Regions from separate parts of the Brevibacterium sp. NPDC056726 genome, predicted to be linked through region 1. Evidence: riboswitches for the same ligand, from Rfam matches in the RefSeq annotation. Region 1 holds a riboswitch; the other holds the start of a gene.

Region 1 (7,493 bases):
GGTGAAGAACCCGAGATCGGAGGTGCGCGCCCGATCGACGACGAGGTCGACGAGCGACGTCGACCCGAGCATCCCCGTCTTCGTCGCATCGACGGGCATGTCGTTCAGGACACTGTCGAGCTCGGCGACGACGAAGTCCTCATCGATCGGGTAGACGCGGGAGACCCCGTGCGTGTTCTGCGCGACGAGCGCGGTGATCGCCGTGGTCCCCAGCACCCCGAGGGCGGTGAACGTCTTGAGGTCGGCGTGGATGCCCGCCCCGCCCGAGGGGTCGGTGCCGGCGATCGACAGGGTGATCGGTGGCCGCGTGCTCATGCCGCTCCCCCGTCCTCGCCGGCACCCGGCGCGGTCCCGTCGCCGTACGCGGTGAGCAGCTCCCGGGCCGCCCGTTCCGGGTCGGCAGCCCGGCAGATCGCCGAGACGACGCAGAAGCCGAGCAGTCCGCGGCCGCGCAGCTGCGGGACCCGGCTGGCATCGATGCCGCCGATCGCCACCGCCGGCAGACCCGCCTCGGCCGTGAGTTCGCCGAGGCGGTCGGGACCGATCCCGGCCGGTGCGTCGGTCTTCGTCGTCGTGTCGAAGACGGGCCCGATCCCGACGAGGTCGACGGCGCCGGCAGCCCGGGCGGCGGCGAACTCGGCGTCGCTGGCGGCGGAGAGACCGATGAGCGGGTCGGGTCCGACGAGGTCGCGCACCTCGGCGACGGGAGTGTCGGTCTGTCCGACATGGATGTGGACGTCGGCGCCCTCATCGAGGAGGTGCCGGGTGACGGCGACCCGGTCGTTGAGGACAACGGGCACGCGGCGGTCCGTACCCGCCACCGCCTCGGCGACGGCGGCAATGACCTCCCTGGTCAGGGTCAGGAACTCGGTGTCGTCGATGTCCTTGTCGCGGACCTGGACCATGCCGACTCCCCCGCGCACGGCCGCGAGCACGGTCTCGGCGACGGTGCGTCCGGCCTCCCGGCTCTGGGCGGAATCGGTGACGAGGTAGAGGCGGGCGTCGACGCCGGCCAGGCGCTCACTCGTCGCGCTCATGCTCTCGTCACTTCGACCCGTGCCTGACCGATGCGCGCATCGTCGGTGGTGTAGAGGGCGTCGAGGAAGTGTTCGGCATAGCTGCCCGGTCCGGCGGCACCGGCCGCTGCGGCTTCGCCGGCGACGGCGAAGTGGGCGTGGGCGGCGACGACGGCGGTGAACTGTTCGAACGCCGCGAGTCCGGCCGGCCCCGCACCGGAACTCGAACCGGCCGGCGGCACGGCGGCGAGGTAGGCGGAGGTCACGGCACCGAGCGAGCACCCGGTGCCGATGACGAGCGGCATGAACTCATGGCCCCCGTCGACACGGGCGATGTGATCGACGCCGTCGATGTGGGCGACGATCGCGTCGCGTCTGCCCGAGACGGCGACGATCGCCCCACTGGTCCGTGCGAGCTCGGCCGCCGCGGGGAGGACGGCGTCGACCTCGTCGGTGGATTCGACGCCGCGCCCGCCGGCCCCGGCTCCTGCCAGGGCCGCGATCTCCGAGGCGTTGCCGCGGATCGCGGTCGGGCGATCGGCGGCGGCCCGGCGGATGCGGGTGGTGCGGTGGTCGACTGCGCCGATGCTCACCGGGTCGAGCACCCACGGAGTCGAGTCCGCGGTGACGGCTCCGATCGCGGCGTCGGCGGCGAGGAACTGCTGGTTCGTCGCGGTTCCGAAGTTGACGAGCAGACCGCCGGCGAGGTGCGCGAACTGTGCGGCGTCGGCTTCATGGTCGAGCATCGCCGGGGACGCACCGACGGCGAGCAGCACGTTCGCGCTGAACTGCTGCACGACCGTGTTCGTGATGCATTGGATGAGCGGATTCGCCGCGCGCAGACGTGCGTGCGCCGACGACAGATCGATGTCAGTCATGACGATCCCTTCGCTAGCATGGCCCAGATCAGGTTCGATGGGTGTCCTCTCAGCCCGGCGCGACTGCCGCCGGGCACCCCATGTCATTGCCCATGACTGTACCAAAATCGCCGAGGCGGGGGTGAGGTGGGGTCACCCCCTGACCTCGCCCCCGCCTCGGCGCTGGTGGAGCAGACCTCACCCCCTGCCGACGTACCGCTGTCCGCGCCGGCTGACGGCGTCGATGACGACGGCGGTGAGGAGGACGAGGGCGGTGATGATCTGCTGCATATCGGAGTTGAAGCCGATGAGGTAGAGACCGTTGTTGATCGCGCCGACGACGAACGCCCCGAGGACCGCGGCCCACGCCGACCCCCGCCCGCCGAAGAGGGAGGTGCCGCCGATGACGGCCGCGGCGATCGCGTTGAGGAGGTCCTGGGTGCCCACGAGCGTCGACCCGGCGTTCGTCGTCACTCCGGCCTTGACGAAGCCGAAGAGGGCGGCGAGGACCCCGGCGGTCATGAACACGCTGATGCGCACCCACGTCACCCGGATGCCGGCGCGCCGGGCGGCTTCGACCTTGCCGCCGACGGCGTAGATCGAGCGTCCGTAGCGGGTCTTGCGCAGCACGAGGTCGATGATGATCGCGATGACCATCATGAGGAAGAACGGCAGCGCGAGTCCGAAGTCCTGGTTGACGAGGATGAGGAAGCCGAAGACGATCGCCGCGAGGACGACGATGCGCACGATGACGGCCGTCCAGCTCGGGCTGTCGAGGCCTGCGGAGTGCCGACGCAGCTTCGAATGGATGATGCCGGCGGCGAAGCCGATGACGGCGATCGCCCCGAAGACGTAGGCCCAGAACGCCGGGAAGTAGTAGCTGGCGAAGTCGAAGACGAACGTATCGGCCATCGAGAGGTTCTTCTGGGTGCCGAGCACCGTGAGCGTGAGCCCCGTGAACGCGAGCAGACCGGCAAGGGTGACGACGAACGCGGGAATCCCGACGACGGCGAAGAACCAGCCCTGGATCGCCCCGATGACGAGGCCGAGCAGGAGGATGATCGTCACCGCGATCACCGGCGGGACCCCCTGCCGGACGACGAGGACACCGAGCACCGAGGCGGCGAGACCGCCGAGCTGGGCGAGCGAGAGGTCGATCTCGCCGAGGAGGAGGATGAGGTTGATCCCGAGTGCGAGGATCGCCAGGTAGGCGACCTGGGTGGAGAGGTTGACGAGATTCGCCGGTGAGAGGAAGTTGCTGTTCGCCGACTGGAAGACGATGACGATGACGACGAGGGCGAGGATGACGGGGAACGACCCGAGCTGGCCTTCCCGGATCCGGCGGACGAACGTCCGCACGAGCCCCTCGTCGGAGATCCGCTCGTCGGTGATGAGGGAATTGCGGGTCATCGGCGCTCACCCCTCCGCGCGGCCCGCTGGGTCACGACGTTGTCGTTGGCTCCGGTGATCGCGGCGACGAGGACGTCGGTGCGCTCGTCTCCCGGGAAGTCCCCGGCGTCCTTGCCCAGCCGCAGCACGTGGACACGGTCGCACACGGCCTGGACATCGGCCATGTTGTGGCTGACGAGGAGCACCCCGAGGTCACGGTCACGGAGGCGTTCGATGAGGTTGAGCACCTCGGCGGTCTGGGCGACGCCGAGGGCGGCCGTCGGTTCGTCGAGCATGACGAGCGAGGGTTCGCCGAGGAGGGACCGGGCGATCGCCACCGTCTGGCGCTGGCCGCCGGACAGGGCGGCGATCGGCACGCGCACGCTCGGGATCTTCGCGGACAGGCTGCGCAGCAGCTCCCACGACTTCGCCTCCATCGCGACTTCGTCGAGGACGCCGCCGCGGGTGTGCTCGTGACCGAGGAAGAGGTTGGCGACGACGTCGAGGTTCTCGCAGAGTGCGAGATCCTGGAACACCGTGGCCACCCCGGCTCGCTGTGCGTCCTTCGGGGAGGAGAACTTCTGCGGGCGTCCGCCCATGATGAGCTCGCCTCCGTCGGCGGAGTGGACGCCGGCGATGATCTTGATGAGCGTCGACTTGCCGGCGCCGTTGTCGCCGACGAGGCCGACGACCTCGCCGCGGCCGATCGTGAGGTTGATGTCGGTGAGCGCCTGGACGGCGCCGAATCGCTTGTCGATCCCGCGCAGCTGGAGCACGGGCTGGGAAGCAGTGGACTGGGGCGTCTCCGACGCCCGCCCGGAAGCGGGCGTCGGATCGTTCGTCTGTGAGGTCATCGGGCTGGTCGGACCGTCCTACTTGATTCCGGCATCCGTGCACAGCTTCTCATCGATGCCCGAGCAGATGTCGGAGGCCTTGATCTGATCGCCGACGATGTCCTTGATCGTGTCCTTCGTCACGACCTTCGCCTCGACGAAGTCCGTCGGGGTGTCCTTGTACGTCGTGCCGGCCTCGGGCTTCTCCCCGTTGGCCAGTGCGACCGCGGCCTTCGCCGCGTATTCGGCCTGCGGCGGGATCGACTTGTAGATCGTCGCGTACTGCTCGCCCTTGAGGATGTTCTGCAGTCCGTCGACCTCGGCGTCCTGCCCGGTGACGACGGGATCCTGCTTCGCCTTCGTCGTCGCCGCGAGCACCCCGCCGGCGGTGCCGTCATTGGCCGCGTAGATCGCGATCGGCTTCTCACCCCCGCCCTGCAGCTGGCCCTCGACCCACTGGCGGGCATCGTCGGGGTTCCAATCGAGCGTGTCGTGGTTGGCGGCGATGTCGACGCCGGCACCCTTGAGCGTCTCCTCGGCACCGGCCTTGAAGTCCGCGGCGTTGGGGTCCTTCGGGTCGCCGTTGACCATCCACACCGGTCCGGACGTCGGGTCGACGCCCTTGGCCTCGAGTCCGTCGAGGAGGGCCTGACCCTGGAGGTTGCCGATCTTCTTGTTGTCGAACGACGTGTAGTAGTCGGCTCCCTCGAAGAACCGGTCGTAGGAGACGACGGGGATCTGCTTCGCTTCGGCCTTCGCCAGGGAGGAGGAGACCGCCGAGGCGTCGACGGGGTCGAGGACGATGACGTCGACGCCCTCGGTGACCGCGGCTTCGAACTGCTGTTGCTGCTGGGTCGCGTCCTGGTTGGCGTTGCGGTACTCGACCTTTGCATCGGGGCTCGCCTCGGCGACGTACTTCTCGAAGTTCGGCTTGTCGAGGGATTCGTAGCGCGTCGTCTTCGACTCCGGCAGGAGGAGGGCGATCGTCACCGGGCCGTCACCGCCGCCGGAATCGGCGGCCTCGTTGCCCTGGCCCTTCTGATTGCCGCAGCCGCTGAGCGCGAGGGCGGAGATCGCGACCGCGGCGCCGAGCACCGCGAGCCGGCGCGGCTTCCTCAGCGAGGAGGGCACGGCGGTGAGAGACGATTTCTGTGCGTGTGACTGGGGGCGGAACCTGCGCATTCGCGAAACCTTTCATCATTCTGACAACGTTGTCAGGCTGGTCAACATATTTCGCCCACCGGTGTCGTTTGTCAACCATCTGTCCGGTGATTCCTCTGTCGCGTCGACTCAGCGCCCGGAGACCTGCCGGGGTGACTCCTCACCGCTGCCGCGGCGGATGAGGTGGACGCGGGCGAATGCCGCGGTGTCGCCTCGCGCCCCGTTGCCCCGCCCCGCCCCACGCTCCGGCACGCCCCCGTCGAGGAGCCGGACCGCCTCGGCGGACATCGCATCGATGTCGGCGTCGACGACGGTGACGTCGAGCAGATCCGCGCCGGGGAAGTCGTCGATCCCGACGACGGCCGGCCACTGGTCGAGGCGGCGACTGGCGTCGATCGCGCCCTTCGTCACGGTCGCCGAGAGCGTGATGAGCGCGGTCGGAGCGGCCCGGGAGCCGAGGAGGGCGGCGACGACGTTCTTCGCACTCGCCTGGTCGTGCGCATCCTCGTCGAGGAAGGCCCGCCACCCGATGTCGCCGCGGTCGCCGAGGACCTCGCGGATCCCGGCGAGCCTGCGCTTCTGCGATTCAAGGTGGGCTCGGTCTCCGATGACGCCGATGCTGATGTGGCCGTGGCGCACGAGCTGTTCGGCGGCCCGCCGTCCGGCGTCGACATCGTCGGCGGCGAGCGTGACGATGCCCGGCCCCGTGACCGCCGGGTCGAGGGAGACGACGGCCATCTCACCGGTCTTCGCCGCGGCGGGACCCCGGGAGATCGTCGCGTAGATGCTCGCCGACTCCGGCTGGGAGCAGACGACGCAGATGCCCGACATGTCACCGCTGAGGCATTCGTCGACGAAGGTGCGTTCGAGCTCCGCGTCTCCCCCGGTGACGGTGACGACGGTCCGCAGCCCCCGCTCGGCCAGGTCGGCTTCGAGCCGCGCGAGGAGGCGGACCTGGAGGGGGTCGTCCATGTCGGAGAGGACGACCCCGATGTAGGGCGAGCGGCTGCCTTCGCGCAGGCGCCGGGCCGCGGAGTTGAGGCGGAAGCCGAGCTCCTCGGCGGCCGTCTCGACCTTCGCGGCCGTGGCGCTGGCGACGTGCTTCTCCCCGTTGAGCACCCGGGACGCGGTCTTGATGCTCACACCGGCGCGTTCGGCGACCGTGGCCAGTGTCGGCCGGTCGTTCTGCTTGCCCATGTGTGCGCCTTCGAAACGGTCCGGTGCCTCGACCCCGGCGACCGCCCCGGAATGGGCGGCCGTGGGATCGATATTACCGGCACCGCCGAACCCCGCCCAGCGTCACCGCGCGGGATCAGCGTACGGGTCCCCGCGCGGGATCAGCGCCCCACCGGGTTGCGCATGGTGCCGGCGAAGATCAGCGAGTCGGCTTGGTTGCCGATGTCGACCATCTCCTTCGTGTTGCGCAGCTGCAGCCGGTTGAGGCACGAATGCTTGAACCGCGGCGCCCGCAGATCGATGTCGCCGGCGATGCCGCGTGCCGCCTCGGCCTTCTCTCCCTGATAGGCGTCGAGCACCTCGGCGACGAGCGCCCAGAACCGGGAGGCCTCGAGCAGTCCGTCGACGTCGAGGATCCCCGCCAGGTGCCGCAGCACCCCGTCGAAGACATCGGTGAAGATCGCGAGCGCTTTCTCCTCACCGGGAACGACCGCGCGGATCCGCTCGACGGCGGGCGGCAGCTTCCCCTCGCCGAGGTAGGCGACCTCCTCGCCGATGTCCTTCATGAAGACCCCGGTGACGACATCGGCGTCGAGGATGAGGATGAGATTCTCCCCGTGCGGCATGAACACGAGATCATGAGCGAGCAGCCCGTGGACGAGCGGCTGCAGATACGCCCCCAGGTAGGCCCGCACCCAGTCCTCCGCACCCAGACCCGACCGGCGGATGAGGTGGGAGACGAGGGATTCGCCGAGGTGGTCGCGGTGAAGCAGGGCCGCCATCGTCATCGTCCGCTGGCCGTCGGTGAGCAGCGGCAGCGGGTTCTCCCGCCACAGCCCGGCGAGCATCTTCCGGTGCGGGTTCGTCGCACGGGTGCGGTGGTAGACGTCGCCGGTGTAGCCGATCGCGCTGCGTTCGCGCAGCAGACGGAACCCGGAGGCGGCGAACGCGGGGTCACCGTCGACGAGGCGAGCGACCCAGTCGTTGATCGCGGGGGTGTCGCGCATATAGGTCGGCGAGAGTCCGCGGAGGAACCCCATGTTCTGCACCGCGAGCGCGAC
Region 2 (7,493 bases), on a different contig from region 1:
GCGGGTCGAGGCGTAGAGTCCGGAGTTGCCGGCGGAGAGGATCGCGGTGAGGATGACAGCGTTCATCACGCTCGCGGCCACGGCGATGCCCGCGCGTTCGAAGACGAGGGTGAACGGGGAGGCGGTGATGTCGTCGTTGTCCGCCGCAGCCAGCAGGGACGGATCCGTGTAGGGCAGGAGGAATCCGATGACGACGATCGCTCCGATGTAGAAGAGCATGATCCGCCAGAACACGGTCCGGATGGCCCGCGGCATGTCGCGGCGGGGGTCCCGGGACTCGCCCGCGGTGACGCCGACGAGCTCCGTGCCCTGGAAGGAGAAGCCGGCGATCATGAACACGGAGATGATCGAGACCCACCCGCCGACGAACGGCGCCTCCCCCGTCGTCCAGTTGCTCAGTCCCGGTGAGCTGCCGCCGATGATGCCGGCGATCATGAGGACGCCGAGGACGAGGAACGCGACCACGGCGGTGACCTTGATCGCGGCGAACCAGAACTCCCCTTCGCCGAAGGCGCGGGCCGAGAGGAAGTTGAGTCCGGTGAGGAGGGCGAGGAAGACGGCCGCCCACACCCATGCGGGCACGTCGGGCAGCCAGAAGGACATGATGACGCCGGCGGCGACGAGTTCGGCGGCCAGGGTGATCGCCCAGTTGAACCAGTAGTTCCAGCCCATCGCGAAGCCGAAGGAGGGGCTGACGTACTTCGAGCCGTACGTGTGGAAGGACCCGGCGACGGGCAGATGGGTCGACATCTCGCCGAGGGACTGCATGACGAAGAGGACCATGATCCCGATGACGGCGTACGCGAGCAGCGCCCCGCCGGGGCCGGCCTGGGAGATCGTGCCGCCCGACCCGAGGAAGAGGCCGGTGCCGATGGCGCCGCCGATCGCGATCATCTGCAGGTGACGCGACCGCAGTCCCCGCTTGAGTTCCCGGGAGTTCTCGTTCCGGGTGGTCGTCGCCGAGGTGGCCGGCTGTTGCATTGTGTCCCCTGCTCGCATTCGGTCGGGTCCCGGTTGCGGGCCCCGGCCATTCTTATCACATGAAGGCGACGGGGGCGGTGCGCGGAGGATGGTCTGGGCATCTCGACCCGAGCCCGGGCTGCGAGCCCACCGCCCTCACGACCGGTCGAGGAAGCGCAGCACTGCGGCGACCCGACGGCTCGTCGTCTCCCCCGCCTGGAGGTCGAGTTTGTCGAAGATCGCGCTGATCGCCTTCTCCACCGAGCTGATCGAGACGTAGAGGCGCTCGGCGATGCCGCGGTTCGACAGTCCCTCGGCCATCGCCTCGAGGACATCGTGCTCCCGCGGGCTGAGCGCCTCGAGTGTCGACTGCCGCTCCGAGGTGCGCAGGAGCTGCCGGACGACCTCGGGGTCGATGACGGTGCCGCCGGCGGCGATGCGCATGACCGAGTCGAGGAACCGGTCGATGTCGGTGACCCGGTTCTTCAGCAGGTAGCCGACACCGACCGATTCGGAGCTGAGCAGCTCGGTCGCGTACTCGTGGAGGACGTACTGGCTGAGCACGAGCACCCCGATGTCCGGGTGGGTGCGCTTGATCGTCAGCGCCGCCTCGAGGCCCTCCGTCGTATGCGTCGGCGGCATCCGCACGTCGACGATCGCCAGCTGCGGGGCCAGGGCGTCGACGGCGGCGAGCAGCTGGGTTCCGTCATCGACGGAGGCGACGACGGAGATCCCCTCGTCCTCGAGCAGACTGCGCACGCCCTCCCGCAGGAGGACGGCGTCGTCGGCGAGGACGACGCGCAGCGCATCACGGCTCGCCGGCGTCGGCGTCGGCGCATTCGTGCGGGTGGGCTCAGTCATAGGGGATCTCCGCTCTCACTGTGGTGCCCTCACTCACCGGGCTGATGATCTCGAGTCGGCCGTCGAGCGCACTGACCCGCCGGGAGAGGCCCTGGAGCCCGCCCCCGCGCAGGTCAGCGCCTCCCCGGCCGTCGTCGACCACCTCGGCGACCAGCGCGGTCCCACCGTCGTGGACGCGAATGGTGATCGCCGAGGCGGCGGCGTGCTTGACGACGTTCGTCACGGCTTCGCGGACGACGAAGTACGCGGCCGATTCGACGGCCTGCGGGATGCGCCCGGCCGGCTGCTCGAGGATCGTCACCGGCACCGGGCAGTGGTCGGCGATGCGCGTGAGCACCGACGCCAGCCCGTGCTCGTCGAGGGCGGTCGGGTAGACCCGCCACGCCACCTCCCGCATCTCGTCGATGAGGTCCTGGGACTGGACGAGCGCACTGTCGAGGAGGGCCGCCGCCTTCTCCGGGTCGTGGGCCCGGCGGGCCCGGGCGATGAGGACGGACAGGGACACGACGTTCTGCTGCACCCCGTCGTGGAGGTCGCGTTCGATGCGGCGGCGTTCGTCGTCGATGGCGACGACGACCCCGCGGCGGGTCGTGATGAGCTCGGTGATGCGGCTGTGGACCGCGGTCGGTCGGCTCACCTCCCCGGCGGAGGCGTCGATGCGCCCGTGCAGCCAGTTGCCGAGTTCGGCGAGGAGGACCGCGCCGATGAGGTTCGCCGCCCCGTAGAGGACGCCGACGAGGAGCAGCGGCTGGCTCATCGTCCACAGCGAGAAGCTGATCGTCACCCCGCCGCCTGAGAACAGGCCCTGGATGAGCGCGCCGAGGGTGACGAAGACGAAGCCGGTGAGGAGGTTGACCACGGGCACGGCGATGAGGAGGGCGACGAGGCCGGTCAGGGCGAAGAAGCCGCGCCCCGGCCGGGCGCCTGCGAGCATGATGCCGAGGGTCCGCTCCTGCCGGGTCCGCTCCCAGGTCAGGACGCGACGGGAGAGCGCCGAGGCGGGCGGGAGGCACGCGGCGAGCAGCAGCGGCAGGCAGAGGAGGCCGCCCCACAGCACCCCGAGCACGGAGAGCGACCACCGCCGGAGGAACATGCGGGGTTCGCGCGGGATCGTCGCGGGCCACGGCATGGCTCGATCGTAGCAACGCAGGTCAGGGCCTCTGGAGGGGTCAGACCTCACATCTCGTTCCGGTTTTCCGCATCACGTCCGCCGGTGAACCCGTCCCGGGAATGCGCTCCGCCTCGTATCGGCGAGCCCGGCCGCGTCACTAGGGTCGATGACCATGGACTTCGCTCTCGACCTCATCCAGCAGACGCTGACCTCCCCGTGGCTCTACCTCCTCATCGCCGTCGTCACCGCCCTCGACTCCCTCGTCCCGATCGTGCCCTCGGAGACCGTCGTCATCACCGCCGCCGCGTACGCCGTGACCGGCAGTCCGGCGGCGGTGGGCATCATCGCGGCGGCGGCCGTCGGTGCGCTCCTCGGCGATCTCGCCGCCCACCTCGTCGGTCGCGGCGGCAGTCGCGCCACCGACCGGTGGGTCCGGTCGGCCCGGCTGCGCCGGCTGCTCGCCTCGACGGCGGAGATGTTCGCCGTCCGGGGCGGTGCGATGCTCGTCGCGGGGCGGTTCATCCCCGGCGGGCGGACGGCGACGACGATCGCCTCGGGGATGCTCCGCTATCCCCTGCCGCGGTTCCTCGCCGTGGACTTCCTCGGGGCGCTGGCGTGGGCGGTCTACTCGACGGGCATCGGGCTAATCGGCGGGGCCGTGTTCGCCGATCAGCCGCTGTGGGGTGTCGTCCTCGGCGTCGGCATCGCGCTCACCCTCACCGGTCTCGCCGAGGTGGCCCGCCGTCTCCGGGCGAAGCGGAGGGCTGCTGTTGCCGAGCCCACGGCAGCTGCGGTCGGGCCACAGGGGTGTGTCCCGACCGCAGAGCGCGCCCGGCTCATGCGCTCCGGTCGAACTCGCCTGCTCGCAGCTGCACGAGAGTGAGATCGAGCAGCGGGGTCGGCACGCCGAGGTCGCGCGCCGTCGTCTGGAGATGACCGAGGATGTGCTCGGTCTCGTTCGGCAGTCCGGCCGTGACGTCCCGGTAGAGCGAGGAGGTGAAGGCGGAGCCCTCGGCGGTGAGCATCGAGAGAGTGGCAGCCCTGGCCCGCGCGGACACCGGGTGGCCGGCGGCCATGGCGACGGCTTCGAGTTCGTCGATGATCCCCACGACGTGGGGTTCGCCGCCGGCGGCCATGATCGCGCCGACCGGTGCCCGGAAGAGGCACGTGACGACACCGGCCGCGGCGATGAACACCCATTTCTCCCACAGGGCGTCGTCGATGCCGTCGATGACCTGCAGCCGGAAGCCGGGGACGTCGAGCGCGTCGACGACCGCGGGTGGGACCTCTCCCCCGCCGAGGCGGCCGATCGTCATCGTCGCGAGATCCGTCATCTGGACGATGTCGGCTCCGCGCATCGTGCCGACGATCTTGACGAGCCCACCGAGCACCTGTCCGGGGAACTCCGCCTCGAGGCGGCCGATCTGCGCCATCCCGTTGAGGAACGGGATGATGAGGGTCTGGGGTCCGACGGCCGGTCGGAGGTCGGCGATGATCGATTCGAGGGCACCGGCCTTGACGGCGACGAGGACGAGGTCGACCGGGGTCGGGTCGGCCGCGAGCTCCTCCGCCGTCGTCACGGTCACCGGGTTCGTCCGGTCCTCGTCTGGGGCGATGAATCGCAGACCGTTCTCTCTCAGGGCCTCGGCGCGTGCGGGCCTGACGAGGAAGGTGACGTCGCGTCCGGCTTCGACGAGGCGGGTGCCGAAGGCGCCGCCGGTCGCGCCGGCTCCGGCGATGAGGATTGTCACAGGGTGCCGTCCTTCGGGGTCGTGCCGGTGGTCGTGCCGGTGGTCGTGTCGGGGTCAGCGGAAGTCAGCTGCGCGCGCAGCCGAGCGGCCGCCTCGGCGGGGTCGGGCGCCTCGGTGATCGCGCGGACGACGACGATGCGCGTCGCCCCGGTCTCCTGCACTGACCGGAGACGATCACCGGCGGAGATCCCGCCGATCGCGAACCACGGCTTCGCCGTTCTCCCGCTCACCGCCGCGAGCGGTTCGAGTCCGGCCGCCGGGCGACCGGGCTTCGTCGGGGTCTCCCACACGGGGCCGAGGCAGAAGTAGTCGATCTCCGGGTCGGCGGCGGCGGCGAGCGCCTGCTCGACCGAATGCGTCGACCGGCCGAGGATGACGTCGTCGCCGAGCACCGTGCGGGCCTGCGCGCTCGTCAGGTCGCCCTGCCCGACATGGAAGACGTCCGCGCCGACGAGGAGGGCGACGTCGGCGCGGTCGTTGACGGAGAAGAGCTTCCCGTGCCGGTGGGCGGCCTCGCGGAGGATCTCGAGGGCGGCGATCTCCTCCCTGGCCTCCAGGCCCATGTCGCGGAGCTGGATGATGTCGACGCCCCCGGCGTAGGCGGCGTCGAGGAACTCACCGAGGTCGCCCTGCTGCGTGCGGGCGTCGGTGCAGAGGTAGAGCCGGGCGGAGGCGAGCGCACGGGTCCGCGCGGCGTCCCGGCCGGTGGAGTCGCGGTCGGCCGGGTGGCCCGCGTTCTCGGTCACGGGGTCTTGCACTGCGGGAGACGTTGGCATCGTGGGAACCATGCTCCTAGAGTAGAGGAGTTCGCGGGAGCCTCGCAGGGAGGCTGAGAGGGCTTCGTGCCGACCGTCCTACCTGATGCGGGTCATGCCGCCGGAGGGAGAATCGCATGGACGTCATCGTCGTCGGCGCCGGGATCATCGGCCTGGCCGCGGCGTGGGAGCTGCACCGGCGCGGGGCGGCCGTCACCGTCATCGATCCGCATCCGGGCGCGGGCGCCACCGCGGCCGCGGCCGGGATGATCGCCCCTGCCGCCGAGATCGCGTGGGGCCAGACTCCGCTGTTTCCGCTCATGCGCGTCTCCGCCGACCTCTACCCGGACTTCACTGCGGCACTGACCCGGGAATCGGGGGCCGACCTCGGGGAGACGGCGACCGCCACACTCGTCTGCGCCGGTGACCGCGCGGATCTCACGGCCCTGCGCGAACTCAGCGCCCTCCAGTCCGCGGCCGGTTCCGACCTCGACCTGCTCACCGGATCCCGCGCCCGCGATCTCGAACCCGCCCTGGCCCCCGGTGTGTGCGGGGCCGTCCTCATTCCCGGCGATCATGCGATCGATCCCCGGCGGGTGACGCGCGCGCTGCTCACCGTCCTCGGCGACCGCGTCATCGAGGACCGGGTGACGGGACTGGTCGGCGATGAGGGATCACCGACCGGTGCCCCGGCCCGGACGACCGGAGTCGAGCTCGCCTCGGGGCGTCGGCTGCACGCCGATCAGGTCGTGCTCGCCGCAGGCATGGCGCACAATGCGATCGCCGGCGCTCCCGAGCTGCCGCTGCGGGCCGTCCACGGCGACGTCATCCGCCTCCGCTCGGATCCCGGCGCTCCCCCGCTGCTCACCCGGACGATCCGGGGACTCGTCGCCGGTCGGCCCGTCTACGTCGTGCCGCGGCCCGATGGGGAGCTCGTCCTCGGGGCGACCTCCCGGGAGGACGGCCAGGCGGGCATCCTCGCCGAGGGCGTCCACCGTCTCCTCCACGACGCCGAACGCCTCGTGCCCGGGCTCCTCGGATGTGAGATCACGGAGATCACGGCACGGGCCCGGCCCGGCTCGCCCGACGACCTCCCTCTCCTCGGTCGCACTGACCCCGGTCTCGTCGTCTCCACCGGGTACTTCCGCCACGGGGTTCTCCTCGCACCGTTCGGCGCCCGCCTCGGCGCGGATCTCGTCGTCGGCGCGGACTCCGCGTGGCTGCCCGTCGGTGCGCGCGAGGCCGTGGCACCGGAACGGTTCGAGTCCGACCACTCGCCATCATCACCGCAGTCACCTGGTGCACCACTGCTGACAGCAAGGAAGGGATCATGACCATCACTCTCAACGGCGACCGCCGGGACATCACCGCGGGCACGACCGCCCGCACCCTCGTCGAGGACATCACCGGACGGCAGCTGAGCGAAGACGGCACCCCGGTCGACGGCGGCCGCATCGGGGTGGCCCTCGCCGTCGACGGTGAAGTCGTGCGCCGCGGGCTGTGGGCCGGCTTCACCATCACCGACGGCCACACCGTCGACATCGTCACCGCAGTCCAGGGAGGCTGACATGAGCTGGACCATCGACACCGTCACCTTCGACTCCCACCTCGTCATGGGCACCGGTGGGGCGAGCACCCTGCGCATCCTCGAGGACGCCCTGACCGCCTCGGCGACAGAGCTGACGACGGTCGCGATCCGCCGCTTCGACGCCGAGGCCAGGGATTCGGTGTTCGCGCTCCTCGAGCGGCTGGGCATCCGCTCACTGCCGAACACGGCCGGGTGCTACACCGCCCGCGATGCCGTGCTCACCGCGCAGCTGGCCCGGGAGGCGCTCGAGACGAACTGGGTCAAACTCGAGGTCATCGCCGACGAGGACACCCTCCTGCCCGACCCCGTCGAACTCTTCCGCGCCACCGAGGAGCTCGTCCTCGACGGCTTCACGGTCTTCGCCTACACGAACGACGATCCCGCGCTGGCGAAGCGGCTCGAGGACGCCGGGGTCGCCGCGGTCATGCCCGCCGGCGCCCCGATCGGTTCGGGCCTGGGCATCCTCA

Evidence for each region. A riboswitch is a leader RNA that binds a small molecule or an ion and turns the genes downstream of it on or off. The one in region 1 is predicted to bind thiamine pyrophosphate.
Region 2: linked by a shared signal. The riboswitch ahead of thiO (glycine oxidase ThiO) and the one ahead of thiM (hydroxyethylthiazole kinase) in region 1 are both predicted to bind thiamine pyrophosphate.

The regions. Positions count from the first base shown of each region.
Region 1 is NZ_JBHTYZ010000001.1:92,778-100,270, forward strand. It holds gene thiD (bifunctional hydroxymethylpyrimidine kinase/phosphomethylpyrimidine kinase) at 1-315, opposite strand, end outside; gene thiE (thiamine phosphate synthase) at 312-1,037, opposite strand; gene thiM (hydroxyethylthiazole kinase) at 1,034-1,894, opposite strand; TPP riboswitch at 1,882-1,985, opposite strand; gene ACFQ91_RS00445 (sugar ABC transporter permease) at 2,072-3,283, opposite strand; gene ACFQ91_RS00450 (ATP-binding cassette domain-containing protein) at 3,280-4,116, opposite strand; gene ACFQ91_RS00455 (substrate-binding domain-containing protein) at 4,135-5,277, opposite strand; gene ACFQ91_RS00460 (LacI family DNA-binding transcriptional regulator) at 5,386-6,453, opposite strand; gene ACFQ91_RS00465 (GNAT family N-acetyltransferase) at 6,594-7,493, opposite strand, start outside.
Region 2 is NZ_JBHTYZ010000002.1:315,534-323,026, reverse strand. It holds gene ACFQ91_RS04960 (amino acid permease) at 1-981, opposite strand, end outside; gene ACFQ91_RS04955 (response regulator) at 1,117-1,821, opposite strand; gene ACFQ91_RS04950 (sensor histidine kinase) at 1,814-2,950, opposite strand; gene ACFQ91_RS04945 (DedA family protein) at 3,105-3,815, shown strand; gene ACFQ91_RS04940 (ketopantoate reductase family protein) at 3,769-4,683, opposite strand; gene thiE (thiamine phosphate synthase) at 4,680-5,459, opposite strand; TPP riboswitch at 5,483-5,585, shown strand; gene thiO (glycine oxidase ThiO) at 5,576-6,772, shown strand; gene thiS (sulfur carrier protein ThiS) at 6,769-7,005, shown strand; gene ACFQ91_RS04920 (thiazole synthase) at 7,007-7,493, shown strand, end outside.